DNA from 4 places in the Streptomyces sp. CWNU-52B genome. Region 4 is predicted to be linked to each of the others. Evidence: riboswitches for the same ligand, from Rfam matches in the RefSeq annotation. Region 4 holds a riboswitch; each other region holds the start of a gene.
The links. A riboswitch is a leader RNA that binds a small molecule or an ion and turns the genes downstream of it on or off. The one in region 4 is predicted to bind S-adenosylmethionine.
Positions count from the first base shown of each region.

Region 1: it holds a riboswitch for S-adenosylmethionine, as region 4 does, so the genes downstream of both, thrC (threonine synthase) here and ACLVWQ_RS05655 (putative leader peptide) in region 4, are expected to answer to the same signal.
Region 2: it holds a riboswitch for S-adenosylmethionine, as region 4 does, so the genes downstream of both, ACLVWQ_RS30020 (aminotransferase class V-fold PLP-dependent enzyme) here and ACLVWQ_RS05655 (putative leader peptide) in region 4, are expected to answer to the same signal.
Region 3: it holds a riboswitch for S-adenosylmethionine, as region 4 does, so the genes downstream of both, ACLVWQ_RS26515 (putative leader peptide) here and ACLVWQ_RS05655 (putative leader peptide) in region 4, are expected to answer to the same signal.

Region 1 covers NZ_JBLFJV010000008.1:174,903-182,111, forward strand. Annotated here, with positions in the region: gene ACLVWQ_RS11660 (alpha,alpha-trehalose-phosphate synthase (UDP-forming)) at 1-303, opposite strand, end outside; gene ACLVWQ_RS11665 (glucosyl-3-phosphoglycerate synthase) at 745-1,716, opposite strand; SAM riboswitch class I at 1,901-2,058, shown strand; gene thrC (threonine synthase) at 2,076-3,404, shown strand; gene ACLVWQ_RS11675 (MoaD/ThiS family protein) at 3,624-3,899, shown strand; gene ACLVWQ_RS11680 (cold-shock protein) at 4,374-4,580, shown strand; gene groL (chaperonin GroEL) at 4,991-6,619, shown strand; gene ACLVWQ_RS11690 (NADH:flavin oxidoreductase) at 6,855-7,209, shown strand, end outside.
Region 2 covers NZ_JBLFJV010000044.1:80,721-87,929, forward strand. Annotated here, with positions in the region: gene ACLVWQ_RS30010 (cytochrome b) at 1-251, shown strand, start outside; gene trpD (anthranilate phosphoribosyltransferase) at 418-1,482, shown strand; SAM riboswitch class IV at 1,641-1,757, shown strand; gene ACLVWQ_RS30020 (aminotransferase class V-fold PLP-dependent enzyme) at 1,948-3,366, shown strand; gene ACLVWQ_RS30025 (Lrp/AsnC family transcriptional regulator) at 3,418-3,699, opposite strand; gene ACLVWQ_RS30030 (rhomboid family intramembrane serine protease) at 3,696-4,445, opposite strand; gene ACLVWQ_RS30035 (hypothetical protein) at 4,602-4,841, shown strand; gene ACLVWQ_RS30040 (NYN domain-containing protein) at 4,876-6,225, shown strand; gene ACLVWQ_RS30045 (NlpC/P60 family protein) at 6,579-7,209, shown strand, end outside.
Region 3 covers NZ_JBLFJV010000028.1:127,926-135,134, forward strand. Annotated here, with positions in the region: gene ACLVWQ_RS26505 (C40 family peptidase) at 1-1,448, shown strand, start outside; gene ACLVWQ_RS26510 (glutathione S-transferase family protein) at 1,480-2,268, opposite strand; gene ACLVWQ_RS26515 (putative leader peptide) at 2,386-2,481, opposite strand; SAM riboswitch class IV at 2,488-2,636, opposite strand; gene ACLVWQ_RS26520 (putative leader peptide) at 2,935-3,000, shown strand; gene ACLVWQ_RS26525 (LLM class flavin-dependent oxidoreductase) at 3,079-4,380, shown strand; gene ACLVWQ_RS26530 (NtaA/DmoA family FMN-dependent monooxygenase) at 4,399-5,811, shown strand; gene ACLVWQ_RS26535 (LLM class flavin-dependent oxidoreductase) at 5,808-6,938, shown strand; gene ACLVWQ_RS26540 (LLM class flavin-dependent oxidoreductase) at 6,954-7,209, shown strand, end outside.
Region 4 covers NZ_JBLFJV010000005.1:626,660-633,868, forward strand. Annotated here, with positions in the region: gene ACLVWQ_RS05645 (epoxide hydrolase family protein) at 1-809, opposite strand, end outside; gene ACLVWQ_RS05650 (ATP-binding protein) at 973-1,455, shown strand; SAM riboswitch class IV at 1,586-1,695, shown strand; gene ACLVWQ_RS05655 (putative leader peptide) at 1,728-1,847, shown strand; gene ACLVWQ_RS05660 (ABC transporter substrate-binding protein) at 2,196-3,827, shown strand; gene ACLVWQ_RS05665 (ABC transporter permease) at 3,907-4,866, shown strand; gene ACLVWQ_RS05670 (ABC transporter permease) at 4,863-5,819, shown strand; gene ACLVWQ_RS05675 (dipeptide ABC transporter ATP-binding protein) at 5,801-7,209, shown strand, end outside.

The sequences.
Region 1 (7,209 bases), on a different contig from region 4:
GTGGACGAACCACAGCGCGGAGTTCGCGATGCCGTTGTATGCGGCCGCGTGGGTGTCGGCGTCGATGTCGAGCATCCGGACGCCGTCCTCGCCGACTCCGCGCCGCACGGCCTCGCGGTCGCCGTCGTCGAGGGCCGAGCAGACCCACAGGGCGCCCGCGTCGGGGCCGATGGCGGAGAGACCCGACACGAGCCCGCCCCCGCCGCGCTTGGCCGTGAGGGCCCCGGTCTCGTCCCGTGCGTACGAGACCGGGCCGCGGTTGGACGCGACCAGGACGGTGTGGGTGCCGCGGGTGGAAGCCATGACTCGAAACCTAGCCCCAGGCGTATACGCTCAAACGTTCCCCCCACCCCCACGCCCCCCTGCGGGGCTTTGCGCCGGGTCCCATCCGCGGGCCGGCGGGGGCTGGCCGCGACCAAAAGACTGCGCAGTTCCCCGCGCCCCTGAGAAGGGGCTGCTCTTTTAGGGGCGCGGGGAACTGCGCGCTCAGCCCCCGCGCTGCCGCAGTCGACGACGGCGCTCCTGCTTCCTGGCGACGCCGCCGCGCGTGGAGGAGGGGGCTGCCTCTTGAGGGGCGCGGGGAACTGCGCGACCAGCCCCTGCGGCGCCGCGGTCGACGACGGCGCCCGTGCTACCGGCTACGCCGCCGCGCGTGGAGGAGGGGGCTGCCTCTTGAGGGGCGCGGGGAACTGCGCGCTCAGCCCCCGCGGCGCCGCAGTCGACGACGGCGCCACCGTTCGGCGGCTACGCCGCCACGCGTTGTGTGTACTCCTCGATCTCCCCCATCGGCGGCCTCTCCTCCGTGTCCACCGAGTGCGTACGCGGCTCGAAGCCACCCTCGCCCCGTACGAACTGCGTCAGCGACGGCCGGATCATATGGCCGCGGGCCAGCCGCAACTGAGCCGTGCGGTAGATCGCCGCGGACATCCGGCCGAGCGCCTGGCTGTCCTGGTGGCGGTGCTTGCGGACCCCGACGTCGACCTGCGCGAGGGCGTCCAGGCCGACGAGGTGCAGCGCGTCGACCAGCATGCCCAGCTCCACGCCGTAACCGACGGGGAACGGCAGCCGTTCGAGGAGCGAGCGGCGGGCCGCGTACTCCCCGCCCAGCGGCTGGACGAAGCCGGCCAGCTGCGGCCAGTGCATGTTGAGCAGCGGGCGCGCCATCAGCTCGGTGACCCGGCCCCCCTGACCCGCGGCGCCCCCGGCACCGGACCCGTCGGACAGGGCGAGCGGGCGGTCGTACATCGCCTTGACGAGGTCCACACCGGGGTCGGTGAGCAGCGGCCCGACGATCCCGGAGACGAAGTCCGCCGAGAACTCCTTCAGGTCCGCGTCGACGAAGGCCACGATGTCCCCACGCGTGACCAGCAGCGAGCGCCACAGCACCTCGCCCTTGCCGGGGACGGCCGGGATACGGGGCAGGATCTCGTCCCGGTGCACGACCCGGGCGCCCGCGGCGGCGGCGACCTCGGAGGTACGGTCCGTCGAACCCGAGTCGATCACCACGACCTCGTCGACGAGCGGCACCTTCGCGGTCATCAGCTCGCGGCGGATCACGGTGACGATCTCGCCGACCGTCGCCTCCTCGTCGAGCGCGGGCAGTACGACACTCACCGTGGAGCCGGTGGAGCGCTTCGCGGCGACGATCTTCTTGAGCGGGCGGTCCTCGACGGACCAGGAGCGCGTGCTCAGCCAGCGCTCGACGTCTTCCAGCACGTGCGGCTCTCCCTTGCGTTCATTGGGATGCGTGTGCCCGGCGCCGCGGCAGCGGTGGGTGGCCGCTGTCATCTCGCGGTTCGGACTGCTCTCTCCACCATCCAGGCCTTCGGTTACAGTCTTGAACAACGCTGATGACCATCGCATGTCGGGGGTCGTTGCGTGTACAACTAAAACTGAATACCGCTCATCCAGAGGGGCAGAGGGATACGGCCCGTTGAAGCCCCGGCAACCCTCCAGCCGGTCTCGTCCTGATCATCGTCGATCAGTGCCGCGAGGCTCCCGGCTCGGGAAGGTGCCAAATCCGTCTCACGGCGAAGTGCGTCGTGAGGAAGATGAGGAGAAAGGGCCTCGCCTCCATGGCTGCGCAGACAGTTGCAAGCACCACGAACTCCGCCCCCGCCGCGAATCCCTCCGCGAGCCACGGCAACTCCGTGGACCTCGGCCCGGCAGCGGCGCTCTCCTGCCGCGAGTGCGGCCACCGCGTCCCGCTCGGCCCGGTCTTCGCCTGCGAGGAGTGTTTCGGACCGCTGGAGATCGCCTACGACTTCTCGGGCTACGACACCGAGGAACTGCGGGCGCGGATCGAGTCGGGCCCCGCGAACATCTGGCGCTACGCGCCGCTGCTGCCCGTCCCCGCGGACGTGGCGGACAAGCCGAACATCAACCCGGGCTGGACCAAGCTCGTCAAGGCCGACAACCTGGCCCGCGAACTGGGCGTCGACCCCGGCAAGCTCTTCGTCAAGGACGACTCGGGCAACCCGACGCACTCCTTCAAGGACCGCGTCGTCGCCCAGGCCATCGAGGCCGCGCGCGCCTTCGGCTTCACCACGCTCTCCTGCTCCTCCACGGGCAACCTCGCGGGCGCGGTGGGCGCCGCCGCCGCCCGCGCCGGCTTCCGTTCCTGCGTGTTCATCCCGCACGACCTGGAGCAGGGCAAGGTCGTCATGGCCGCGGTCTACGGCGGCGAGCTCGTCGGGATCGAGGGCAACTACGACGACGTGAACCGTTTCTGCTCCGAGCTGATCGGCGACCCGGCCGGCGAGGGCTGGGGCTTCGTCAACGTGAACCTGCGGCCGTACTACGCGGAGGGGTCCAAGACCCTGGCGTACGAGATCTGCGAGCAGCTCGGCTGGCGGCTGCCGGACCAGCTGGTCGTGCCGATCGCCTCCGGCTCCCAGCTGACGAAGATCGACAAGGGTCTGAAGGAACTGATCGAGCTCGGCCTCGTCGAGGACAGGCCGTACAAGATCTTCGGCGCCCAGGCCGAGGGCTGCTCGCCGGTGTCCGTCGCCTACAAGGCCGGGCACGACGTCGTACGGCCGCAGAAGCCGAACACGATCGCCAAGTCGCTCGCCATCGGGAACCCGGCGGACGGCCCGTACGTGCTCGACATCGCCCGGCGCACGGGCGGGGCCGTGGAGGACGTGAACGACGACCAGGTGGTCGACGCGATCAAGCTGCTGGCGCGGACCGAGGGGATCTTCGCGGAGACCGCCGGCGGGGTGACGGTGGGCGTGGCGAAGAAGCTGATCGAGAGCGGGCTGCTCGACCCCACTCTGACGACCGTGGTCCTCAACACCGGGGACGGTCTGAAGACCCTGGACGCGGTGGCCTCCGACACGGGGCTCACGGCGACCATCCGCCCGAACCTGGACTCCTTCCACGAGGCCGGGCTCGGTTCCTGACCGTGCATGACCGTGTATGACCTTGCTTGACCGTGGGCTTTGCGCACGGGGCGGTGGGGGCCGGTCGGGCCCCCGCGGCGGAGCCACGGATGTCACAGTTCCGCCGCCGCCCCCGGAAGCGAGATCTCACAGTCCCGCCGCCCCTGAAAGCGCGAAGCCCGCGCCGTTTCCCGCGCCCCTCACGGGCGCTGTAGCCCAGCCACACCCGACGGAGGTCCCATGAGCGTCAACGTCCGCATCCCCACCATTCTGCGCACCTACACGGGCGGCAAGGCCGAAGTGGCCGCCGAGGGTGCGACCCTCGCCGAGGTCATCGCCGACCTGGAGGCGAACCACACCGGTATCGCCGCCCGCGTCCTGGACGACCAGGGGAAGCTGCGGCGGTTCGTCAACGTGTACGTGAACGACGACGACGTCCGTTTCGAGCAGGGGCTGGAGACGGTCACGCCGGACGGCGCGGGCGTCTCGATCATCCCGGCGGTCGCCGGAGGCTGACCGCCCGCCGTGCGCCCTCGTGCGAGGCCCGCCCAGGCCGTCGCCGATTACCTTGAGTAATGGCGAACACGCAGAGTTCATCGAATTGCCCCCTCCGCGAGAGAAGCGGAGGGGGCAATTCTGTATGGTTGAGCGAGGTACAGTTGGGGAAGCTGCTTCAATCCGCCGCCGTGGCCCATATGAGTTCGCGCCCGTGGCCCGACAAGAAGCAGCCAAAGTGCTCGGCCTTTTTGAGCCGTTTATGGCATTTACGGGGCCCGACTTGCCCTGAATCTTCGTGAATCCTTCACATATTTCCGATCAGGCGTGCCCGGAATTCTCGTCGGATTGACCTGTTGCAGACGGCAGTTGGACGGATACATTCAGCCGCGGTCGACGCGTTCCGGCGCACACCCCCAACCGTTGGGGGGTGAGGTCTGACCCGGATCCGCGAAGTGCGGATCTGTGCAAGGGCCAGTAATAGGGGAGTTAGGCATGGCTCAGGGCACCGTCAAATGGTTCAACGCGGAGAAGGGGTACGGCTTCATCGCGGTCGACGGTGGTGCGGATGTATTCGTCCACTACAGCGCGATTCAGATGGACGGCTACCGCACCCTGGAAGAGGGTCAGCGGGTCGATTTTGAGATCTCGCAAGGCCAGAAGGGGCCGCAGGCGGACATGGTCCGACTGGCGACCGGCTGAAGCACGCGCCGACTTACTGCAGCGACGTTCTTCTTTCGAAGGGCTCGTACCTCATGGGTTCCCCCAGGAGGTGCGGGCCCTTCGGTACGTCCCGGCCCCCTTCGGTGCGTCCAGACCCCTCTTCGGCACGTTCAGGCCCCTTCAGTGCGCCCGCGCACCCCTCGTGGTCACCGGTTCGCCCTCTCTCCTCACCTGCTCCCACCTGCGGATCATCGAGAGGCGCTTGCACTCGCATGGGTCGAGTGCTAATCATTGGCGTTAGCACTCTGAAGGTGAGAGTGACAACGAGGACCGGGTCAGTGAGGCCCGCAGGCCGGGTGGGGCAAGGAACCACGAGGTCGGCAGGCCGTCCGTCGCGGGCGCAGGCGCGGTCCTGGAGATTCCACCCCAGTCCGGGAGGACCACTTCACATGGCCAAGATCATCGCGTTCGACGAGGAGGCACGGCGCGGTCTCGAGCGCGGGATGAACCAGCTCGCCGACGCCGTCAAGGTCACCCTTGGTCCCAAGGGTCGCAACGTCGTCCTCGAGAAGAAGTGGGGCGCCCCCACGATCACCAACGATGGTGTTTCCATCGCCAAGGAGATCGAGCTCGAGGACCCGTACGAGAAGATCGGCGCAGAGCTGGTCAAGGAAGTCGCCAAGAAGACGGACGACGTCGCCGGCGACGGAACGACCACGGCGACCGTGCTCGCCCAGGCTCTCGTCCGCGAGGGCCTGCGCAACGTAGCCGCCGGCGCCAACCCCATGGCTCTCAAGCGCGGTATCGAGAAGGCCGTCGAGGCCGTCTCCGGTGCCCTCCTTGAGCAGGCCAAGGACGTCGAGACCAAGGAGCAGATCGCTTCCACGGCTTCCATCTCCGCCGCCGACACCCAGATCGGCGAGCTCATCGCCGAGGCGATGGACAAGGTCGGCAAGGAAGGCGTCATCACCGTCGAGGAGTCGCAGACCTTCGGTCTCGAGCTTGAGCTCACCGAGGGCATGCGCTTCGACAAGGGCTACATCTCGGCGTACTTCGCCACCGACATGGAGCGTATGGAGGCCGTCCTCGACGACCCCTACATCCTGATCGCCAACTCGAAGATCGCCAACGTCAAGGACCTGCTCCCGCTCCTCGAGAAGGTCATGCAGGGCGGCAAGCCCCTGCTGATCATCGCCGAGGACGTCGAGGGCGAGGCGCTGTCGACGCTGGTCGTCAACAAGATCCGTGGCACCTTCAAGTCCGTCGCCGTCAAGGCTCCGGGCTTCGGTGACCGCCGCAAGGCCATGCTCGGCGACATCGCCATCCTCACGGGCGGCGAGGTCATCTCCGAGGAGGTCGGCCTGAAGCTGGAGAACGCGGGTCTGGACCTGCTGGGCCGTGCCCGCAAGGTCGTCATCACCAAGGACGAGACCACGATCGTGGACGGCTCCGGCTCGGCCGACCAGGTCCAGGGCCGGGTCAACCAGATCCGTGCCGAGATCGAGAACTCGGACTCGGACTACGACCGCGAGAAGCTCCAGGAGCGCCTGGCGAAGCTGGCCGGCGGCGTGGCCGTCATCAAGGCCGGTGCCGCCACCGAGGTCGAGCTCAAGGAGCGCAAGCACCGCATCGAGGACGCCGTTCGCAACGCGAAGGCGGCCGTCGAGGAGGGCATCGTCGCCGGTGGTGGCGTGGCTCTGCTCCAGGCTTCCTCGGTCTTCGAGAAGCTCGAGCTGACGGGTGACGAGGCGACCGGCGCGAACGCCGTGAAGCTCGCCCTGGAGGCCCCGCTCAAGCAGATCGCCGTCAACGGTGGTCTCGAGGGTGGCGTCATCGTCGAGAAGGTGCGCAACCTGCCCGTCGGCCACGGCCTGAACGCCGCGACCGGTGAGTACGTCGACATGATCGCCGAAGGCATCATCGACCCGGCGAAGGTGACGCGCTCCGCCCTGCAGAACGCGGCCTCCATCGCCGCGCTGTTCCTCACCACCGAGGCCGTCATCGCCGACAAGCCGGAGAAGGCGGGCGCCGCGGCCGGCGCCGGCGGCGGCATGCCGGGCGGTGACATGGACTTCTGAGCCCCTGGCTCGGCAGTTCATCGCAGCATCGCAGTACGAGACCGAGGGCGGCATCCCATCCAGGGGTGCCGCCCTCGGGCGTGTCCGGGGTCACAGCGGTGTGCGGTGGGGTGGCGGAATGACCTGGTCTCCGGGGCGGTTGATGCGAGGAGCGTTCCATGCGCATGCACATACCCAGTGGCATGCGCTGGTGCGTGACCGTTCGACGCCCCCACGTTCCACGAGGAGTCCCCACGTGACTGTCGCCCCCTCCGCCTCCCGCGCGGCCGAGATCCTCTCCCGGCCCGTCACCCTCAACGGCCTGACCGTTCCGAACCGCATCGCGATGGCGCCGATGACCCGGCAGTTCTCGCCCGGTGGTGTCCCCGGGGAGGACGTGGCGTCGTACTACGCGCGCCGTGCCGCCGCCGGAGTCGGCCTGATCGTCACCGAGGGCACGTACGTGGACCACGAGTCGGCCGGGTCGAGCGACCGGATCCCGCGGTTCCACGGGGCGGAGCAGCTCGCGGGCTGGGCGAAGGTCGCCGACGCCGTGCACGCGGCGGGCGGGACGATCGTGCCGCAGCTGTGGCACATCGGCATGGTGCGGT
Region 2 (7,209 bases), on a different contig from region 4:
CGCACGGTGAGTTCGTCGAGGTGCACGAGCCGCTCAGCCAGGAGGCCCTGCACACCCTCACGGCCCACGAGCAGTACGAGCCGGCCGCGATCGGCGCGAGGACCGACGAGAACGGTGTCGAGCGCAAGGTGAAGGCCCCGCAGAAGCTGCGCTCCAAGCTGAGCAACGCGTACTACGGGGAGGACAACCAGATCCCGAAGCCCACCGCTGAGGAGTACAAGGAGATCACGAGCGGCCACGGCCACCACTGATCCTCCGCCTGTTCGCCACGGCAGGAGCCCCGTCCATTGCCTGGACGGGGCTCTTCGCCGTCCCGGGGGCTGGATAGGGTGGGACCCGTTCCCGTACGGGCCACGAGCTACGGGCGCATCCCCACAGGAGTCCCCATCGCGGGACGGACGGACCCAGGAGCGGCATATGAGCGCTGTGACCCCCGCTGGAGGCGACACCGCGGCGGTCCGTTCCTGGCCCGTCCTGTTGAACGGGCTGCTGGACGGGCGCGATCTGAGTGCCGACGACACCGCCTGGGCGATGGACCTCATCATGCGGGGCGAGGCGACGGACGCGCAGATCGCCGGGTTCGTGGTGGCGCTGCGGGCCAAGGGCGAGACCGTCGAGGAGATCGTCGGGTTCGTCCGGGCCATGTACGAGCACGCGAACGTGATCGAGGTGCCGGGGGACACCGTCGACATCGTCGGTACGGGCGGCGACGGGGCGAAGACCGTCAACATCTCCACCATGTCGGCGATCGTCATCGCCGGGACCGGCGCCAAGGTCGTCAAGCACGGAAACCGGGCGGCCTCCTCCGCCTCCGGGGCCTCCGACGTGCTGGAGAAGCTCGGGGTCAATCTGGCGCTGCCGACGGATCGGGTGGCGGAGGTCGCCGAGGTGGCCGGGATCACCTTCTGCTTCGCGGCCAAGTTCCATCCGGCGATGCGTCATGTGGGTGCCGCGCGGGGGCAGTTGGGCATCAGGACGGTGTTCAACGTGCTCGGTCCGCTGACCAACCCCGCGCGGGTGAAGGCACAGGCGGTCGGGTGCGCCGACCCGCTGATGGCGCCGATCATGGCCGGGGTGTTCGCCGAGCGCGGCAACTCCTCGCTGGTCTTCCGCGGTGACGACGGGCTCGACGAGCTGACGACGACGGCGACCTCGCGGGTGTGGGTCGTGCGGGACGGGAAGGTCCGCGAGGAGGCCTTCGACCCGCGGGACGTGGGGATCGAGCTGGTGCCCGTGGAGGCGTTGCGAGGGGCTGACGCGTCGTACAACGCGGATGTCGCGCGGCGGCTGCTGCAGGGGGAGACCGGGCCGGTCCGGGACGCGGTGCTGCTGAACTCCGCGGCGGCGTTGGTGGCGCTGACGCCGGGCGCCGGGCCGCTCGCGGAGCAGATCCGGGCGGGGATGGCTCGCGCCGCGGAGGCGATCGACTCGGGGGCGGCGCTGCGGACGCTCGACCGGTGGGTGGCTGCCACCAACCGGTAGCTGGGCGGGTGGGGCTGGTCGCGCAGTTCCCCGCGCCCCCGAGAGACGCAGTTCCTCGCCCCCCGGAAAGGACCGCGCGCCCGGCACCGCGACCCACGCCGTCCCGGTATACGGACATCCGTAGTGCGCTCGGAAGATCGTGTGGCAAGATGCTGGCAGGTCATGAGTGACAGTCATGAGGCCCCGGCCGACTGTCCGGCAACCCTCCGTCCGTGGCGGGGTGCCCCGGGTGAAGACCAGGTCGTAGGCAGTGAGGTCTACGGCAAGCGCGGACCCCTCACCGCTCGCTGGAGCGGACACACCAGGGGTCCTGGTCGTTCGAGGGAGCCTTTCATGAGCAAGCGAATGCGATAGGGCGCCGAGCCCCACTTCCGCGTACCCCTTTCACCTCTCCTGTGCCGAGCCGCCGAGGCCTGCCCGCCCGCGGCCCGCACAGTGATCTCGCCTGCCTCTCAGGAGTTCGCCATGTCTGTCTCCACCGCTGCCGCCGACCGGTCCGTCCAGGCTGTCCAGTCCGTCGAGTCCGTCGAGACCGGGTGTCAGGACGTCTCCGGGTCCGGATCGCTGCCCGTGCTGGGCCGGGACGTCACCGTCCCGCTCGTGACCGGCGGCGAGGTCACCTACGCCGCGCTCGACTACGCCGCCAGCGCCCCCGCCCTCCAGCGGGTGTGGGACGACGTGGCCGCGTACGCCCCGTACTACGGGAGCGTGCACCGCGGGGCCGGGTACCTGTCCCAGCTCTCCACGGATCTCTTCGAGAACGCCCGCAGGACCGTCGCGGAGTTCCTCGACTGCCGGGACGACGGCGACCAGGTCGTCTTCACCCGGTCCACCACCGACTCGCTGAACCTCCTCGCCGCCGCCCTCCCCGCCGGCTGCCAGGTCTTCGTCTTCGAGACCGAGCACCACGCGTCGCTGCTGCCCTGGCGGGACGCCCGGGTCACCTATCTCGACGCCCCGCGCACCCCGGGCGAGGCCGTCGCCACGCTGGAGCGGGCCCTGGCCGAGCGCGACCCGCGGGGACCGGCGCTCGTGTGCGTCACGGGTGCCTCGAACGTCACCGGTGAGCTGTGGCCCGTACGGGAGCTGGCCGCCGCCGCCCATACCCACGGCGCCCGCATCGTGCTCGACGCCGCCCAGCTCGCGCCCCACCACCCGGTCTCCGTACGGGAGCTGGACGTGGACTGGGTCGCGTTCTCCGGGCACAAGCTGTACGCGCCGTTCGGGGCGGGTGTGCTGGCCGGACGCGCGGACTGGCTGACCGAGGCCGAGCCGTACCTCGCCGGCGGAGGCGCCTCGCGCAAGGTGACGCGGCGGGTCGACGGGGGTGTCGACGTCGAGTGGCACGAGAGCGCCGCACGGCACGAGGCCGGGTCGCCCAACGTCATCGGCGCCTACTCCATCGCCTCCGCCTGCAAGGCCCTCACCGAGGCCGGCTTCACCTCGCTGGTCGCCCGGGAGCGGCACCTGATCGACACCGTCCTCGCCGGTCTCGCCGAGGTGCCCGAGGTCCGCGTCCTGTCCCTCTTCGGCGACGACGCCCCGCGCGTCGGCGTCATCTCGTTCGTCGTCGAGGGCTGGAACAGCTCGCACTTCGCCGCCGCGCTCTCCGCCGAGTACGGCATCGGCGTCCGCGACGGCCTCTTCTGCGCCCACCCTCTCGTCCGTACGCTCCTCGGCAGCGACCCGCAGTCCCAGGGCGAGTGCGGAGCCCCCGAGGCCGCGCCCGGCGAGAAGTCCCTGAACGCCATCCGCGTCAGCTTCGGCGCCGGCACCCCCGACGAGCACGTGGAGCGTTTCGTACGGGCCGTGCGGGAACTGGTCCAGGACGGCGCCCGCTGGAACTACCGCACGCAGGACGGCCGCTGCGTCCCCACGGCCTGACGGCGGCCCACTCCTGAGGGGCGGTGTCCTGGGGCCGCTTCCGCAACAGCCCTAGTTGTCGCCGCCGATGGCGAACGCCGCCTCCAGGTCGTGCTGGGAGTAGGTGCGGAACGCCACATGCGTGTCCGTGCCCTCCACCCCCGGGATCTTGCTGATCATCCCGGGGATGACGTCGGCCAGGTCGTCGTGGGCCTTCACCCGCACCATGGCGATCAGGTCGTACGTCCCGGTCACGGAGAAGACCTCGCTGACGCTCTCCAGCGCCGCGACCGACTCGGCGATCTCGGGAATCCGGTCCACGCTGGTCTTGATGAGCACGATCGCGGTGATCACGGCTGGTTTTCTCCCTCGGGGGCCGGCGCTGGGGATTTCACTCTAGCCGGACGGCCGTACGCCACCCACGCGTAGAGGAACCCGGCGGAGAACCCCAGCAGGTGCGCCAGATAGGCGACCCCGGGCCCCTGGGACGCGCGGCCCGCGGCCAGCCACTGCAGGGACACCCAGAACGGCAGCACCACCCAGGCGGGAAACCGCAGCGGCAGGAAGAAGAGGAACGGGAAAAGACTGGTCACCCGGGCTTTGGGGAACAGGTAGAGGAACGCGCCGAGGACAGCGGAGATCGCCCCGGACGCGCCGACGAGGGTCCCTGACGAGTCGGCGTGGACCACCGCGTAGCCGAACAGGGCGAGATAGCCGCAGCCCAGGTAGAAGAGGGCGAAGCGGACGTGGCCCATCCGCTCCTCGGCCATCGCCCCGAAGACATAGAGGAAGAGCATGTTCCCCAGAAGATGCAGCCAGCTGCCGTGCACGAAGAGCGCGGTGGCGGGGGTGACGGCGGCCCGCAGTGATCCCTCGAACAGTTCGACGGGCACCACGCCCCACTGTTCGAAATAGGCCCGCTGCGCGGAAAGCAGCCGGTCACCGGTGCCGTACGCGGGACTGAGCCCCGCCGCAGGGCTGATCACGAAGACCGCGCAGCACAGGGCGATCAGCCCGTAGGTCACCGGAGCGGGGTGATGCCGGAGGGCCCTGACCGTCCTGGCCGCCCTGTCGAGGGGGCGACCCCAGTTGGCGAGCATGAGCAGAGCATGACGTAACGGGACCAAGTCGCGCAGATCGCCTCGCCGCTCCAGGTGGACGGGCGTCGAGTACCCGCCAGGCCGTAGGGTTACGAGCCACACGCTCCAGGGAATCTGGTGCGGCACGGAGATTCAGGAAAGAGAGCGACTGCCACGATGACGGTTCCCCTTCCGACTGCCGAGACCCGGTGGCGCTGCACGCTCTGCGGCAACCTCACGCGCTTCGACGTGACGCGTTCGTCGAAGGTCGTCGAGTACGTGCATCTGGACCTGGCCGGGGAACCGAAGGTCGAGGAGAGCAAAGTGGTCAGTGAGACCATCGAGTCCGTGCGCTGTCGCTGGTGCAACGCGGTGGATCAGGTGGAACTGGTGGACAGGCCGGGCGCCGGCTCCTGACGGGAGCGGGCCCCGCACGGACGAGGGGTGAAGGATGGTGGAGGCCACAGGCGGGGAGCCGGACGACGGCGACGCCGAGGTGCTCGACCGTCCGCTGCCCGACGGCGTGCGCCGCAGGGTCGTGCAGATCGTCTCCGACGGCTTCGGCGGGCTGACCGTGGGCGAACTGCCCACGCAGCTGAGACAGTACGCCCGGTTCGCCCCCAACCGCCGTGCCAAGTTCGCGGGTACCGCGATGGCCGCGGCCATGGAGACCGACCCGCTTTTCAGACAGCGCATCGCCGAGAAGCTCAGGGACGCCCAGCCCGAGCTGGCCGGCGCTCTCGACTCGGGCTCACCGCCCCCGGCCGCGGACCCGCTGGACGTGGCGGCCGCGGCCTATGTGCTGCGCCCCCCCGGCTGGGTGAAACTGGTCACCGCCGCGGGCGAGGAGGCCCTGCGCGCGGACGCGGAGCGCGCCGACGAGGAGAGCCGCGCCGAGCTGGAGCGGCTGCGCGGGGAGCTCGCCGAGGCCCGTGGCCAGACCCGGGCCGAGACGGAGCGGCTGCGGACCGAGCTCGACGCGGCGAAGAAGGAAGCCGAATCGCTTCACCGCAAGCTGCGCGGCGCCCTCAGTGACGTCAAGCGCGGCGAGGCCGCGCTGCGCAAGCTGCGCGGCGAGATGGACGCCGTGCGCGGCGAGGCGCAGGTCCAGTTGTCGGCCGCCGAGAGCGAGGCCCGGCGGCTCAAGCAGCGGCTCGGCGAGGTCGAGGGCTCCCTGGAGGCCACCCGCCGCGCGGCCCGCGAAGGCCGCAGCGTCGAGGACATGCGCGTACGACTGCTCCTGGACACCGTGCTCGACGCGGCACAGGGGCTGCGGCGTGAACTCGCCCTGCCGCCGGTGTCGGTGCGGCCCGCGGAGACCGTGGACGCGGTCGAGCCGGGCCGGATGACGCCCAAGGACATCGCGGCCCGTGCCCTGTCCGAGCACGATCCCGCCGTCCTCGACCAGTTGCTGGCGCTGCCGCAGGCGCATCTGGTCGTCGACGGCTACAACGTCACCAAGACCGGCTATCCCCAGATGCCGCTGGAGAAACAGCGGCTGCGGCTCCTCGGCCAGCTCTCGCAGCTCGCCGCGCAGTCCGGCGCCGAGGTCACCTGTGTCTTCGACGGGGCCGAGCTGGCCGCCCCGGTGCTCCTCGCGCCGCCGCGCGGGGTGCGGGTGCTGTTCTCCAAGGCGGGCATCACGGCGGACGAGTTGATCCGTCAGCTGGTGCGCGCGGAGCCGCCGGGGCGGCCCGTCATCGTCGTCTCGACCGACCGCGAGGTGGCCGACGGCGTGGCCGCCGCGGGCGCTCGGCCGGTGGCCTCCGTGGTGCTGCTCAAGCGCTTTTCGAGGGGTTGAACCCGCCGTTCGCGGGCAGCCTCGTCACTTGGGTGGTCCGCGGTCGCCCTTCTGTCCCGTACGCCTCATACGCGACGGACGCACCAAGAGCAACAGATGCTCGCCTTGCCCCGATTGGCGAAACCTTCACGCCACGTAGGGTCAATCGATCGTTACTGCACGTGAGTTGATTGTAAAGAATGCGATCGGTGAGCGAGATTTTCCTCAAGAGGATTTGAACTGATCACAGGGTGGTCACTAGGGTCAGGCCTCGAACCTTCGCTCGGGTGATCACTCAATGGGAGTGACGGTGAAGGGGCACCGCCAACCGGCGTCTTCGGTGGGCGGCTGAGGTAATGAAGGAGCTCGCCTCCGTGGCGTCCCACCGTCGACCGAAGCAGCCGAGCCGCACCCGGGTGACCGTGCTCACCACTGCCGCCGCTGCAGCCGTTGCCCTCAGTGCGCAGGCGGCCAACGCCGCCCCCAGCGAGAAGCCCGGCAAGGACGAGGTCAAGGCCAAGGTCGACAAGCTCTACGAAGAGGTCGAGCTCGCCACCGACAAGGCCAACGGCGCCGAGGAGAAGCAGGAGAAGCTGGAGAAGGAGATCGACACTCTCCAGGACCAGGTCGCCCGCGGCCAGGACGATCTCAACGCCATGCGTGACGGCCTCGGCCTGATGGCCAGCTCCCAGTACCGGACGGGTGCCATCGACCCCTCCGTGCAGCTCTTCCTCTCCGCGGACCCGGACGACTACCTCGACAAGGCGTCCACGATCGACCAGCTCAGCTCTCAGCAGGTCGAGGCGCTGAAGAAGGTCCAGGACAAGCAGCGGGTCCTCGCCCAGCAGCGCGAGGAGGCGGCCGGCAAGCTCAAGGAGCTCTCCGACACCCGCAAGACCCTGGGCAAGAAGAAGAAGGAAGTCCAGACCAAGCTCGCCGACGCGCAGAAGCTGCTCAACAGCCTCACCGCCAAGGAGAAGGCGGACATCGCCGCCGCCGACCAGC
Region 3 (7,209 bases), on a different contig from region 4:
AGCCGGCCTCCAGGGACGCGAACGGGGGCGGCGGCGGGGGAGGCCGCGGTGGCGGCGCAGCCGATGCGGCGGCCCCGCTCCCGGACGTCGCGAAGCAGTGGTTCGACGTGGGGCGAGCGCAGTTGGGCCCCGTCTTCCCGGCGGTCCTGCCGCCCGACCGGATGCCGGACCGCGGCTCGGCCGGGTCCCGGCCCGCCGACGCGGGCGGCCGGCCGAGCGGCCGCGACCGGGAGAGGCCGGCCGACAAGCCCGTACTGGAACTGACGGCGGGACCGTCCGCGGGAGGCGGCGCGGGACCTGCGGCGGAGTTGACCGCGCGGCCCGTGGCCGAGTTGACCGCGGGGCCCGCCACCGCGCTGCCGGCCGTGCCGGCGCAGCGCCGGGCGGCCGACCTGGCGGCCCTGCCGGGACCGGCCGCCGGACCGTCGCAGGCGACGCTGAGGACCTCCAAGCAGCGCAACCAGCGCAAGCTCGGACAGGCCCGTGAGCTGCTGGCCGGCCACCTCGCCAGGCGGAACGCACCGCCCGTCGCGGCGATCGAGGCCCGGCCGACGGAGACCCCGCAGACCCGGCCCACGGAGGCCGGGCCGATCGAGTCCCGGCCGGTCGAGAACGCCTGGCGCCCCGCCCCGGAGCAGGCCTACGCGCGGACCGTGACGGACTCCTGGCAGCAGCCGGTCATCGGCTACGGCACCCCGCTGTACACCGGCGGCACGCCGTACGCGGGTACGGACACGGGCGCGCTCACGGACCCGAGCGCGGGTATGCGCCCGGGTGTGGACATGTACCCCGGCACGCCCATGTATCCCGGCGCGGCCACGAGTGCCGCCGCCGACCAGAGCCTCGGCGGCGGCATGTACCTCGGCACGGACCAGTACGCGGGTACGGGCCAGTACGCCGGCACCACGGGCCGGTACGTCGACGTGAGCACCCCCATCGCCACCGGTGTCGCCCTCGACATGCAGGGCATGTCCGCCCCCAGGTACGCCGTGCCCGATCCCAGGTACGCGGTTCCCGGCCCCGGCCACACCGTGCCGGCCCCCGCTCCGGCGCCCGCGCCCGCGGTGGCCGTACCCGACCCCGGCTACGGCGGGCAGGGCGCCAGGGCCGCCGACTTCGCGCGCGCCCAGATCGGCAAGCCGTGCGTCTGGGGCGCCATGGGACCGGGCTCGTACGACTGCTCCAGCCTCACCCAGGCCGCGTGGAAGGCCGCGGGAGTCGCCCTCCCGCGTGCCGTCCACGAGCAGGCGACCGCCGGCGCGCTGGTCTCCGGCGCCGAGATCCGGCTCGGTGACCTGATCCTCTACAGCGGCCCCGTCGGGCACGTGGGCATCTACACGGGCAACGGCATGATGGTCCACGCGCCGAGCCCGGGGGCCGCCATCCGCGAGGAGTCGATCTACTGGGCGGGCGAGTCCGCGATCCACAGCGTGATACGCCCCGCCTGAGCCGTCCGCACGGCGGGCGGGGAGCTTGGGCCTAACTTCCCGCCCGTACCCGGCCGAGGAAGGCCGGGTGCCGGCCGAGACGGCGGACGTACCGCTCCAGGTTGAGGTACGGGGCCAGGGCGTCGGCCGTGCCGAGGTGGGTGAGCGCCACCCAGAGGTCCACGTCCGCGGCGCTGATCTCGGCGCCCAGCACATGAGGGTGCGCGGCCAGCTGATGGTCGAGCAGGGTCAGCGTCGCCGCCCGCGCGGGAGGCTGGGCGGCCGGTGTGACGTCCCGGGTGAGGAGTTCACGCAGGGCGTCGATCTCCGCGGCGAGGGCCGGCGGCCGCAGCACGGGCAGGCCGGCCGCCTCCGCCTCCCGGAGCCCGGAGAGGTCGGCCAGGTCGCGCAGGATGTCGGGCGTGTGGTTGCTGACGACGCGTCCGCTCCACCGGTCGCACAGCGCGGGCGCGGTGAGCGGCCCGTCGTAGTGGTGCCAGGTCGCCTCGTAGGCCCGGCGCAGCGCGGCGAAGGCGTCGGGTGTCTCGGCGGGGTGGGTCAGGACCGTCGTGGCGGTCGAGTGCTGAAGGCCCAGCAGGGCCAGGGTGATCGCGACCCGCTCCGAACGCTGACAGCCTTCGGACAGATACAGCTGATAGCGGTGCGGTGCCGGGTAGAAGCCGCCGGCGAGGCCGACGCCGATGCGACCGCGGAAGCGGTGCGGACGTACGGCGGGGCCGGGCACGGCCGCACCGCAGCCGGCCGCGGGGGTGACCGCCGTCCGTGCGGCGGCCGTCGCGAAGGTACCTGTGCTCGAACCGCGGGAAACTGTCTCGGGCATGGCTCTCCTGAGGGAATCGCGGAAGCCCTGGCAGCCTTGTGGGCACCAGTGGCGAAACGGGGTGACTGCGCTGTCGCTGTCGGCGTGCAGGTCCGGATCAGGCGGACATGCGGCGGACTAGTACGCGCTGGAGACGCGGAGCAGGTCGATGTGCAGTCGCCTCGTCAAGCCGTTCCTGGGCAATTCCCACCCGTCCACGGTCGGGGCTCGCACGAGGCGAGACCACGCTTGTCCCGCCGCTCCGGCGGAACCCGGTCGTCACCCGGGGCACCCCGTCGCGGTGGAAGGGTTGCCTGCCAGCGGGCCGGGGCCGATGAACCGCACGGACGGGGGAGGACCCCGCCCGACGGGCGCTGACAATCGTGACCGTCCCCGCAAGTGTCGGTGCGCTGAGTGAGGTCGTCAAGAAGCCCATACGACACGTCTCAACACGTGGGCAGACGAACAAGAACGGACGAACCGCCGGCCGGTGTGCGCCCGACCGTACCGGCCCTCGGACTCCTGTGAGAATTTTCCGACTGCCGGAAGAAACGGCACACCCGTACTGTTGTGTGCGTCGACGAGCAGACGCTGCCCGGCAACGGGACCGCACGGACGGAGGTGACGCACGTGGGACCACGCCCCGTGCCCTGCCTCCGCGTCCCGAAGCTCACACCGCGCCGCCGGGTGCGGCTGTACTCGCGGCCGCACATCGACCTGCTCCGCTTCGCCGGCGCGCTCTGTCGTCCCTGACCCGTACTCCACGCGGCTCCGCCCTCCTCCAGCGAGGGCCGGCTTTCTCCTACGGTCGATCAGGAAGGCACACCTCTCGTGTCCTCAACACCTGCTGCCCCGCCCTCTCCCGAGCCCGCCCCCTCCGCCGCCTCTTCTTCCGCCTTCCTGCACCTCGCCGTGGCGCTCGACGGCGCAGGCTGGCATCCCGCCGCCTGGCGTGAACCGGTGGCCCGCCCCCGTGACCTGCTCACTGCCGGCTACTGGACGGACCTCGTCACCGAGGCCGAACGCGGACTGCTCGACTTCGTGACCATCGAGGACGCCCTCGGTCTCCAGTCCTCGCGGTTCACCGAACCCGACGGGCGGACCGACCAGGTCCGCGGCCGCCTCGACGCCGTCCTCATCGCCGCCCGCGTCGCACCGCTGACCCGTCACATAGGGCTGCTGCCGACCGTGGTGACCCCCCATACGGAGCCCTTCCACATATCGAAGGCCATCGCCACCCTCGACTACGTGAGCTCCGGGCGCGCGGGCGTCCGGGTCCAGGCGTCGGTCCGCCGGAACGACGCCGCCCACTTCGGCCGCCGTACGTTCCCCTCGTTCCGCATCGAGGACCTGGACAGCCCCGAGGTGCGGGAGCTGACGATCGACCTCTTCGACGAGGCGGCCGACTACGTCGAAGCGGTCCGACGGCTGTGGGACAGCTGGGAGGACGACGCGGAGATCCGGGACGTCGCCACCGGCCGCTTCGTCGACCGGGACAAGCTGCACTACATCGACTTCGAGGGCAGGCACTTCAGCGTCAAGGGGCCCTCGATCACCCCCAGGCCCCCGCAGGGCCAGCCGCTGGTCGGCGCGCTCGCCCACGACTCCGTGACCGGTGCCCCGTACCGCCTGCTGGGCCGCTCCGCCGACCTCGGATTCGTCACCCCGCACGACGCGGCACAGGCCGAGGCGATCGTCGCCTCGGTGCGCGCCGAACAGGACGCGGCCGGGCGGGCGGGGGAGCCCCTGCACCTCTTCGGCGACCTGGTCGTCCTCCTCGACGAAGATCCGGCCGAGGCCGTGGCCCGCAAGGAGCGGCTCGACGCTCTCGCGGGCTACCCGTACACCAGCGACGCCCGTGTCTTCACCGGCACGCCGGCCCAACTGGCCGATCTGCTCCAGGAGTTGAGCCAGGCCGGACTGACCGGCTTCAGGCTGCGGCCCGCCGTCGCCGGCCACGACCTCCCGGCGATCACCCGGGGGCTGGTCCCCGAACTCCAGCGCCGTGGCGTCTTCCGGCACGCGTACGAGGCCGACACCCTGCGCGGGCTCCTCGGGCTCGAACGCCCGGCCAACCGCTACGCCGCCGCCGGAGCCGGAGTCCCTTCCGCCGACGCCGTCACCACCGCCTGAGCCGGAAGGACCCCGACCATGAGCAAGCCCGTCAAGCAGATCCACCTTGCGGCCCACTTCCCCGGCGTCAACAACACCACCGTGTGGAGCGACCCCGCGGCCGGCAGCCACATCGAGTTCAGCTCCTTCGCGCACTTCGCGCGCACCGCCGAACGCGCCAAGTTCGACTTCCTGTTCCTCGCGGAGGGTCTGCGCCTGCGCGAACAGGGCGGCAAGATCTACGACTTGGACGTCGTCGGACGGCCCGACACCTTCACCGTCCTGTCCGCGCTCGCCGCCGTCACCGAACGCCTCGGGCTGACCGGCACCATCAACTCCACCTTCAACGAGCCCTACGAGGTGGCGCGCCAGTTCGCGAGCCTCGACCACCTCTCCGACGGCCGCGCCGCCTGGAACGTCGTCACCTCCTGGGACGCCTTCACCGGCGAGAACTTCCGCCGCGGCGGCTTCCTCCCGCAGGAGGAGCGCTACTCCCGGGCCAAGGAGTTCCTGGCCACCGCGAACGAACTCTTCGACTCCTGGCACGGGGACGAGATCGTCGCCGACCAGGAGACGGGTACGTTCCTGCGCGACGCGAAGGCCGGCGCCTTCGTCCACCAGGGCCTGCACTTCGACATCGAGGGGCAGTTCAACGTCCCGCGCTCCCCGCAGGGCCGCCCGGTGATCTTCCAGGCGGGCGACTCCGAGGAGGGCCGCGAGTTCGCCGCCGCGAGCGCCGACGCGATCTTCAGCCGGTACGCCACCCTCGACGAGGGCCAGGCGTTCTACACGGACGTCAAGGGCCGCCTGGCCCGCCACGGCCGCACCCCCGACGAGCTGCTGATCCTGCCCGCCGCGACCTTCGTCCTCGGCGACACGGACGCCGAGGCCGAGGAACTGGCCCGCGAGGTACGCCGTCAGCAGGTCAGCGGGGCCACCGCGCTCAAGCACCTGGAGTTCGTCTGGAACCGCGACCTGTCCGCGTACGACCCGGACGGCCCGCTGCCCGACATCGACCCCGACCTCGGCGAGCACACCCTCGCCCGCGGCCGGGCCCAGGTCAGGATGTACCGCGACCCGCTGGCCACCGCCCGCGAGTGGCGGGAGCGCGCCGCGGCCAACAAGTGGTCCATCCGCGACCTGGTCATCGAGACGAGCAACCGCCAGGCCTTCGTGGGCTCCCCGGCGACGGTCGCGAACACCATCGACGCGTTCGTGCAGGCCGACGCCAGCGACGGGTTCATCCTCGTCCCGCACATCACCCCCGGCGGCCTCGACGTCTTCGCCGACACGGTCGTCCCGCTGCTCCAGGAGCGCGGCGTCTTCCGCACGGAGTACGAGGGCACGACCTTGCGCGACCACCTGGGACTGGTCCAGCCCTCCTCCCGGACCCGCTCGGACGGGGAGAACTCCACCGACGCCGCGGCGCGGGGCGAACGGGCCGCGTCATGAGGTTCCTGGCCATCACCCTGATCGTGCACGCGCCGGACCCGGTGACCGGAGTCCTCAAACCGACCGGCGACCGCTTCCGCGAAGTCCTCGACAACGCCGTACTGGCCGAGGAGTTGGGCTTCGACGGCTTCGGAGTGGGGGAGCGGCACGAGCGCCCCTTCATCTCCTCCTCGCCCCCCGTCGTCCTCAGCCACATCGCCGCCCTCACCTCCCGCATCCGCCTGTTCACGGCGGTGACCACACTCAGCCTCCTCGACCCGGTGCGCGCGTACGAGGACTACGCGACCCTGGACCACCTGTCCGGCGGCCGCCTCGAACTGATCATCGGCAAGGGCAACGGCGCCGCCCAGCGCGACCTGTTCCACGTCACCCCCGAGGACCAGTGGGACCGCAACGCCGAGAGCTACGAGGTGTTCCGCAAGCTCTGGCGACAGGACAAGGTGACCGCCGACACCCGCTTCCGCCCTGGCCTCGTCGACGCGGAGGTATGGCCCCGACCGCTCCAGCAGCCCATCCGCGTCTGGCACGGCAGCGCCACCAGCAAGGAGTCCGTCGACCTCGCCGCCCGCTACGGTGACCCGCTCTTCTCGGCGAACGTCTCCAATCCGATCGACCCGTACGCCGAGCTGATCGGCCATTACCGCGAACGCTGGGAGCACCACGGCCACGACCCGGCCCGTATCGCGGTGGGCGCCGGGACCGCCGGCTACTACGGGGCCCGTACGTCGCAGGAGGCGGTCAGCGCGTACCGGCCCGTCTTCGAAGGGCAGTTGGCGTTCCAGCGGCGGCTCGGTCTCCAGCCGGTGTTCGCCACCCTGGAGGACTTCGTGGAGCGCAGTTCGGCACTGATCGGCAGCCCGCAGCAGATCATCGAGAAGGTGCACCGCTACCACGAGCGGTTCGGCCACACGGTGCTGCATCTGCACGCGGACGCCGGTGGACTGACGGACACCCGGCACCGCGACTCGCTCGCCCTCTTCCAGTCGGACATCGCCCCGGTGCTGCGCCGTGAGATCCCCGACCCGCCGTTCCCCTGGGGCCCGGTGGAGGCCGGCCCGGTGCCGGCCGGACCCACGCCGTCGGTACCCGCCCCTGCCGCCGCCAGCCCCGTCTCCGCCGACCGCTGAGGAGCACCCCCACCCATGTCAGACATCCCTCTCGGCGTACTCGACCTCGTCCCGGTGTCGTCCGGCTCCACCGCCGCCGACGCCCTGCGCAACTCCATCGACCTGGCCCAGCAGAGCGAACGGTTCGGGTACGCGCGCTACTGGTTCGCCGAGCATCACCTGAACCCCGGGGTGGCCGGCACCTCACCGGCGGTCGTGCTCGCGCTCACCGCGTCCGCGACCTCGACGATCCGGCTCGGCTCCGGAGCCGTACAACTGGGCCACCGCACCG
Region 4 (7,209 bases):
TCCACGATCCACGCGGCGAGCCCGGCCGGCGAGTCGGTGAGCCCGGCGGCGGCGGTCTGGGGCCTCGTGCGGTGGACGGCACCGTAGGCACCCTCGCTCGCGCCCCAGGCAGCGACGTCCGCGAACCAGGCGCGCTCCTCGGGCGCGAGCTCGGCCGGATCGCCGGTGAACACGGGCAGACCCCCGTCCATACGGTGGACGGCCACGACCCGGTCGGGGTGGTCGAGCGCGAGATAGCGGCTCACGTGGCTGCCGATGTCCCCGCCCGCCGCGCCGAACCGCGCGTAGCCGAGGACGTCCATGAGCTCGGCCCACAGTCCGGCGACCGCGATGGAGTCGAGAGGCGGGCCCGTGGGGCGGTCGGAGTACCCGTAGCCCGGCATGTCGGGTACGACCACGTCGAACGCGTCGGCGGGGTCGGCGCCGTGCGCACCGGGGTCGGTCAGCAGCGGGACGACCTTCGAGTAGCGCCAGAAGGAGTCCGGCCAGCCGTGGCTGAGGACCAGTGGCAGTACGGGACCGGCCGGTGCGACGGCCCGCGCGTGCACGAAGTGGATGCCCAGGCCGCCGAGCCGGGCGCGGAAACGGGGCAGCCGGGCGAGCGCCGCCTCCTGCGCCGGCCAGTCGAACGTGTCCGCCCAGTGGGCGACGAGTTCACGGAGATAGGCGACATCGGTCCCGAGCGACCACCCGGCGTCCTCGGGCGCGTCCGGCCAGCGTGTGGCGCGCAGCCTGGCGCGGAGGTCCTCCAGCGCCGCGGGACCGGTCTGCGGGGTGAAGGGTTCTGGTGCGGTCGTCGGGTCCGGCATGGCACGCATGCTACGGGGCGCACTCCGCTGGACGCGCGGCGGTGGTGTGTCCGGTCTTGTCCCGGATGACGAAGGGGGACGATGTGCCGGAGAGCACCTATGTAGGACGCATGAATGCTGGGAGGGCGGGTAACGGAGCGCCTGTGAACGGAGAATGAGGGCGATGCGGGTGGGACCCAACGACGACGACGGTGACGGCTGTGCGGGGCTCGACGGCGACCTGATGGAGACCGGGTACGCCACGGGTGGCGACGACGGATGCATCGCCGATGCCCGTCATCACGCCAGGGCCTTCCTGGAGCGGGCCCGTGGCCGTCAGCCGTCCGTGACGGCCCGTGTCGTGGGGCTGATCCAGCTGGTGGTCAGTGAACTGGTCACCAACGCCTGCAAATACGCCCCGGGCCCTGTTCTGATGGAGCTGCGCGTCACCCACGAGGCCGTGGACGTCGTCGTGTGGGACAGCGACCCGACGGTTCCCGAGGCCCGCGTCGCCGATCCCGACAGGGTCGGTCAGCACGGCCTGGAGATCGTCAAGGCCGTGGCCCAGGACCTGGAGATCCGCAGGGAGCCGGTCGGCAAACGCATCAGGGCCCGCATCGCCCTGTCCGACGCGTCCACGAACGGCACCGCCACCGCCTGTGCTTGACGCGTGACGTGCGTCGACACGTGACGCGCGGGGACGGGCGAGGGACGGGCAGGGGACGGGCGAGCGGACCGTGACCGCCGCCGCGATCACCCATTGACGGATCAGGACGCAGCTCAGTACCGTTGCATGTGGCATTGAGTGTCAGCGTCAAGCCCTGGCTCGCTGGCCGGCAACCCTCGTACGCGGTGGGGTGCTCCAGGTGAAAGCCCGGCAGGGCCGCCGGCTCTGCAAGTGCGTGACCCCGTGACCGGGGTCCGACGATCTGGAGGACCGTGGTGCGACGCAGTGTCGACCTGAACGCCTCGATCGCGACCGCGCCGGCGTTCTTCCGGTTCTCCCGCCGGCGCCACATCGATCTGCAGCGCATCACCAGCTGTCTCTGTCACGGCTGACCGGGTCCCGCTGCCGGCCGCTTGACCGCACGGCTGCCGGGCTTCGCTCGGCCGGCTGACGTCCGCAGACCCCCGTGCGCCGCCTGGGCCGGCCGGTTCCCGCGGCAGTGTTCCGCGGGCGCTCAGGGGCTGTCGGCTCCACAGCGATGTCACGCCGTCATCGGCGTCCTCCCCTTCCTCCCCCTCGCCTTCCTCCCTCCCTCCCTCCCTCCCTCCCTTCCTCCCTGTCTGAACCCAGCTGCCCCGAACAGGGGCGGCACCACCTGCGGTTCCCCTTGTACGCATGGGCGCGCGCCGGGAGATCCATGGGCGCGGGTCTGGTGATTTTCGAGTAGGAGAAACGATTCCGTGAAACCGTATCCGGATTCCAGAGCCACCCGGTGGACCGCGCCCGCCGCGCTCGTGACAGCCGCCCTGCTGTCGCTGAGCGCCTGCTCGTCGGGCAGCGGGACCGGCTCCGGCGCGGGCGGCGGCGAGGGCCCGGCCCGGTCCGGCGGCACGCTGACGTTCGCGGTGGGGTCCGACGCGGGCTGCGTCGATCCGCAGCAGGTGGGCAGCAACGACACGATCTACTCGCTCCGCCAGGTGGTGGACTCACTCACCGACCAGGATCCCAGGACCGGCAAGATCGTGCCGTGGCTGGCGAAGAGCTGGGACATCGACGCGGACGCCACGACCTTCACGTTCCACCTGCGCTCGGGAGTCACCTTCAGCGACGGGTCACCGCTGACCGCACAGGTGGTCAAGGACAACTTCGACGCGGTGCCCGACCTCGGCGCGCTGGGCACGCTGGCCCAGGGCTACTTGAGCGGCCTGGAGAAGACCACCGTGGTCGACCCGCTCACGGTGCGGGTGAGGTTCAAGCAGCCCAACGCGCAGTTCCTCCAGGCCACGGCGACGCACTCACTGGGCATCGAGTCCTCGGCCAGCGTGAGGAAGAGCCCGCAGGACAAGTGCAGCGAGGGCGTGATCGGGTCCGGTCCCTTCGTGCTGAAGAGCTATGTGCAGAACCAGTCGATCAACCTGGCCAAGCGTGCCGAGTACGCCTGGGGCTCCTCGCTGTGGACCAAGAAGGGCGAGGCGTACCTGGACAAGCTGGTGTTCAAGGTGGTGCCCGAGGCGGGGGTGCGTACCGGCAGCCTCCAGTCCGGGCAGGTCGACGCGATCGGCAGCGTCGGCAAGGCCAACGAGACGGCCCTCAAGGGCGGCCAGGTGGGGTTGCAGGGACGGGCCAATCCCGGTGCCGTCTTCAACCTCGGGCTGAACAACTCCCGTCCGCTGCTGAAGGACGTGAAGGTACGGCAGGCGCTCCGGCTCGCCATCGACCGGCAGCAGATCGTCGACGCCGTGTTCCCGACCGGGACCAAGGCGGCGACCAGCATCCTGGCGCACACCACACCGGACTACACGGACCTGGGTCCGGACCTGGCGTTCGACCCGGCGAAGGCCAAGTCCCTGCTGGAATCGGCCGGTTGGAAGGCCGCCGCGGACGGCAGCAGGACGAAGGGCGGCACGAAGCTGCGCCTGACCGTCAAGTGGTTCGCCAACGCGGCCACCAACCAGCCCGCCCTTGAGCTGATCCAGCAGCAGCTCAAGGCGGTCGGTGTCGACGTGGTGCTCAAGGAGCAGCAGATAGCCCAGTTCGCACCGACGTTGCAGTCCGGTGAGTTCGACGCGGTGTGGGGCAACGTGACCCGCGCCGACCCCGACATCCTGCGCAGCCAGTACTCCACCCGGCTGGCCAACTTCTATCACCTGCCCACGAGCGACCTGGACGCGGCGCTGACCGAGCAGGCGGCGACCACCGATACGGCAAAGAGGCAGCAACTGGTCGAGCGGGCACAGAAGTTGATCGTCCAGAACGCGTACGTCGTCCCCGTGGTGGAACTGCAGACCCAGCTGGGGGTGGCGAAGAAGGTGCACGACCTCGACTTCGAGGCCTCCAGCCGGATCCAGCTGCACGACACCTGGATCGGCTGATGCCCCCCACGGCACCGGCCTCGGCCTCGGCCTCGGCCTCGGCGTCGGCGTCGGCGTCGGCGAAGGAAGTGAGCGGGGAATGCGTGGCTATGTGATCAAACGCCTGGCGCAGGCGCTCGGGGTGCTGTGGGCGGCGTACACGGTGTCGTTCTTCGTCCTGGACTACCTGCCCGGTGACCCGGTCTCCGCGATGGCCGGCGCCGGAGCGGACTCCGGCCAGGTCGACCCGGCGCAGATCGCCGAACTCCGGCATCAGTACGGCTTCGACAAGCCCGTGCTCGTGCAGTACGCCGACCACCTCGGCAAAGCGGTGCGCGGGGACTTCGGCGACTCGGTCTCCACCGGCCGCCCGGTGACCTCGACGCTCGCCGACGCGCTCCCGCAGACCCTGCAGCTGACGGGTGCGGCGCTGCTGCTCGCGGTGCTCCTCGGCGGCGGTCTGGCCGTCCTCGCGACCTACACCACCCGGCGCTGGCTACGGCAACTGCTGCTGTCGTTGCCGCCGTTGGGGGTGTCGGTACCGACGTTCTGGGTCGGCCTCGTGCTGGTCGAGCTGTTCTCCTTCCGGGCGCGGTGGTTCCCCGCGTTCGGCAACGACGGGCTGCGGGGGCTGGTGCTCCCGGCGGTGACCCTGGCCGTCCCGACCGGGGCACTGGTCGCCCAGGTGCTGGCCAAGAGCCTGCTCACGGCGCTGGACCAGGCCTATGTGGAGACGGCGCGGGCCAAGGGCGCCGACCGGCTGCGGATCCATCTGCGGCACGCCCTGCGCAACGCGGCACTGCCCGCGCTGACGATCGTCGGACTGCTGGCCGGACAGCTCGTCGCCGGGTCGGTGGTCATCGAGACGGTGTTCTCCCGCGACGGACTGGGCCGGGTCACGGCCGCGGCGGTCACGGCCCAGGACATCCCGCTGGTCCAGGGGGTGGTGGTGTTCGGCGCGCTGATCTTCGTGCTGGCCAACCTGCTCGTCGATCTCGTCTATCCGCTGCTGGACCCGCGGATCGTGGTGGCTTCGAGCAGGAAGGTGCGCCCCGTATGAGCCAGACCGTTGTCGACGATGCCGCCGGTGGCGCCGGGCTCGGCCTGGCCCGGCCGGTCGCCCCGGACGACGAGCCGGGAAGCGCACCCGGGACCGGACCGGGCGACGACCCGGGGCGCGGGTTCGAACCCAGGCGCGCCGCCCGCTTCCTCCTGCTGCGGCCGGGACTGCTGGTGTCGGGCCTCGTCGTGGTCCTGGTGGTCCTGGCCGCGTTCTGGCCGGGCCTGTTCACCTCGGACGACCCTCTGAAGGGAGTGCCGGCGCAGAACTTTCAGGGCCCGAGCGGCGCACACTGGTTCGGGACCGACGAACTGGGCCGCGACGTGTTCTCCCGGGTGGTGCACGGTGCGCAGCTGTCGCTGAAGGCGACCCTGATCGCGGTGGGCGTCGCCTTCGTGGTCGGCGGTCTGCTCGGTCTGGTCGCCGGGTTCGTGGGCCGCTGGGTCGAGGACGTGGTGATGCGCTTCGTCGACGTACTGCTGTCCATCCCGGCGCTGTTCCTCTCCCTGGCCCTGGTCACCGCGCTGGGATACGGGACGGTGAAGGTCGCGGTCGCGGTCGGCATCGCCAGTGTCGCCGGCTTCGCCCGGGTGATGCGCGCGGAGGTGCTGCGCGTACGGCAGGCGGTCTTCGTCGAGGCGTCCCGCTCCTGCGGGGCCCGCTGGTACTCGGTACTGGGCCGGCACGTGCTGCCCAACGCGCTGGGCCCGGTGATCGTGCTGGCCACCCTGGAGTTCGGCACCGCGGTCCTGGCCGTCTCGTCGCTGAGCTTCCTCGGTTACGGAGCGCCGCCACCGGCGCCGGAATGGGGCACGTTGATCTCCGACGGACGCAACTACCTGGGCAACGCCTGGTGGCTCACCGCGCTGCCCGGACTGGTCATCGCCGCGACGGTGCTGGCCACGAACCGCATCGCGCGGGCGCTGGACGGCGAATGGTCACGGCAGCGATGACCGGCCGGCGGACGAACGAACCCGAGAGGGACGAGGCCGTGACGAACGAAGCAGTGACGAACAGAGCTGTGACGAACAGAGTTGTGAAGAACCGGGCCACGCCGCCCGGAGCCGCGGAGGACCCGGCGACGACCTCCACCGCCACCTCCACCTCCACGGCCACCAGCACCACCGCCGTCGCCGATCCGAGCGGAGGAGGCGCGCTCCTCGAAGTGCGGGGCCTGTCGGTGTCGTACCGCACCCGCGGCGGTGTCGTACACGCCGTGCGGGGCGTGGACCTCGAGGTGCGGCCGGGTGAGGTGACCGCGGTGGTGGGGGAGTCGGGATCCGGCAAGAGCACGACCGCGCACGCCGTCATCCGCCTCCTGGCGGCGAACGGCCGCATCGACGCCGGCACGGTCCGCTTCGGCCGGCACGACCTCACCGCGCTGTCGGAACGGGAGCTGCGTACGATCCGGGGCGCCGGGATCGGCCTCGTGCCGCAGGACCCGTCGGTGTCGCTCAACCCGGTCAAGCGCATCGGTGAGCAGGTCGCCGAGGTGCTCCGCATCCACCAGCTGGCGACACGGCGGTCCGCGCCGCTGGACGCGATCGCCGTCCTCGACCAGGCCGGGCTGCCCGACGCGGCCACCCGCGCCCGGCAGTACCCGCACGAACTCTCCGGCGGGATGCGGCAACGCGTCCTGATCGCCATCGCCATCGCCGCGAAGCCGAAGCTGATCATCGCCGACGAGCCGACCAGCGCGCTCGACGTCACCGTGCAACGGGTCATCCTCGACCATCTGCAACACCTCGCCGAAGAGGCCGGCACCTCGGTGCTGCTGGTGACCCACGACCTCGGTGTCGCCGCCGACCGGGCCGACCGGATCGTGGTCATGTCGCAGGGCAGGGTCGTCGAGACCGGCCCGACCCGCGACATCCTCGCCGATCCCCAGCACGAGTACACCAGGCACCTGCTGGCCAGCGCTCCCAGCCTGGCCACCGCACGTGCGCGGGCCACGGTCTCCACCGCGCCAGCCGCCGCACCGAGGACAGCTGCGACGACGGTGGCACCGCTGGTCGAACTCCGCGGCGTGGTCAAGGAGTTCCGGCTGCCGCGCACCGCGGGTTCGGCCCGTACGCTACGCGCCGTCGACGACGTCAGCCTCACGGTCCACCGCGGCCGGACGCTCGCCCTGGTCGGTGAGTCCGGCTCCGGGAAGTCCACGACCGCCCGCCTGGCACTGCGCCTGACCGACCCCACCGCAGGGCGCGTCCTCTTCGACGGCGCCGATGTCACCACCGCCCGCGGAGCACAGGCCAGACAACTGCGCCGCCGGGCCCAGCTCGTCTACCAGAACCCGTACGCCTCGCTGGACCCCCGGTTCTCCATCGGCGAGGTGATCAGCGA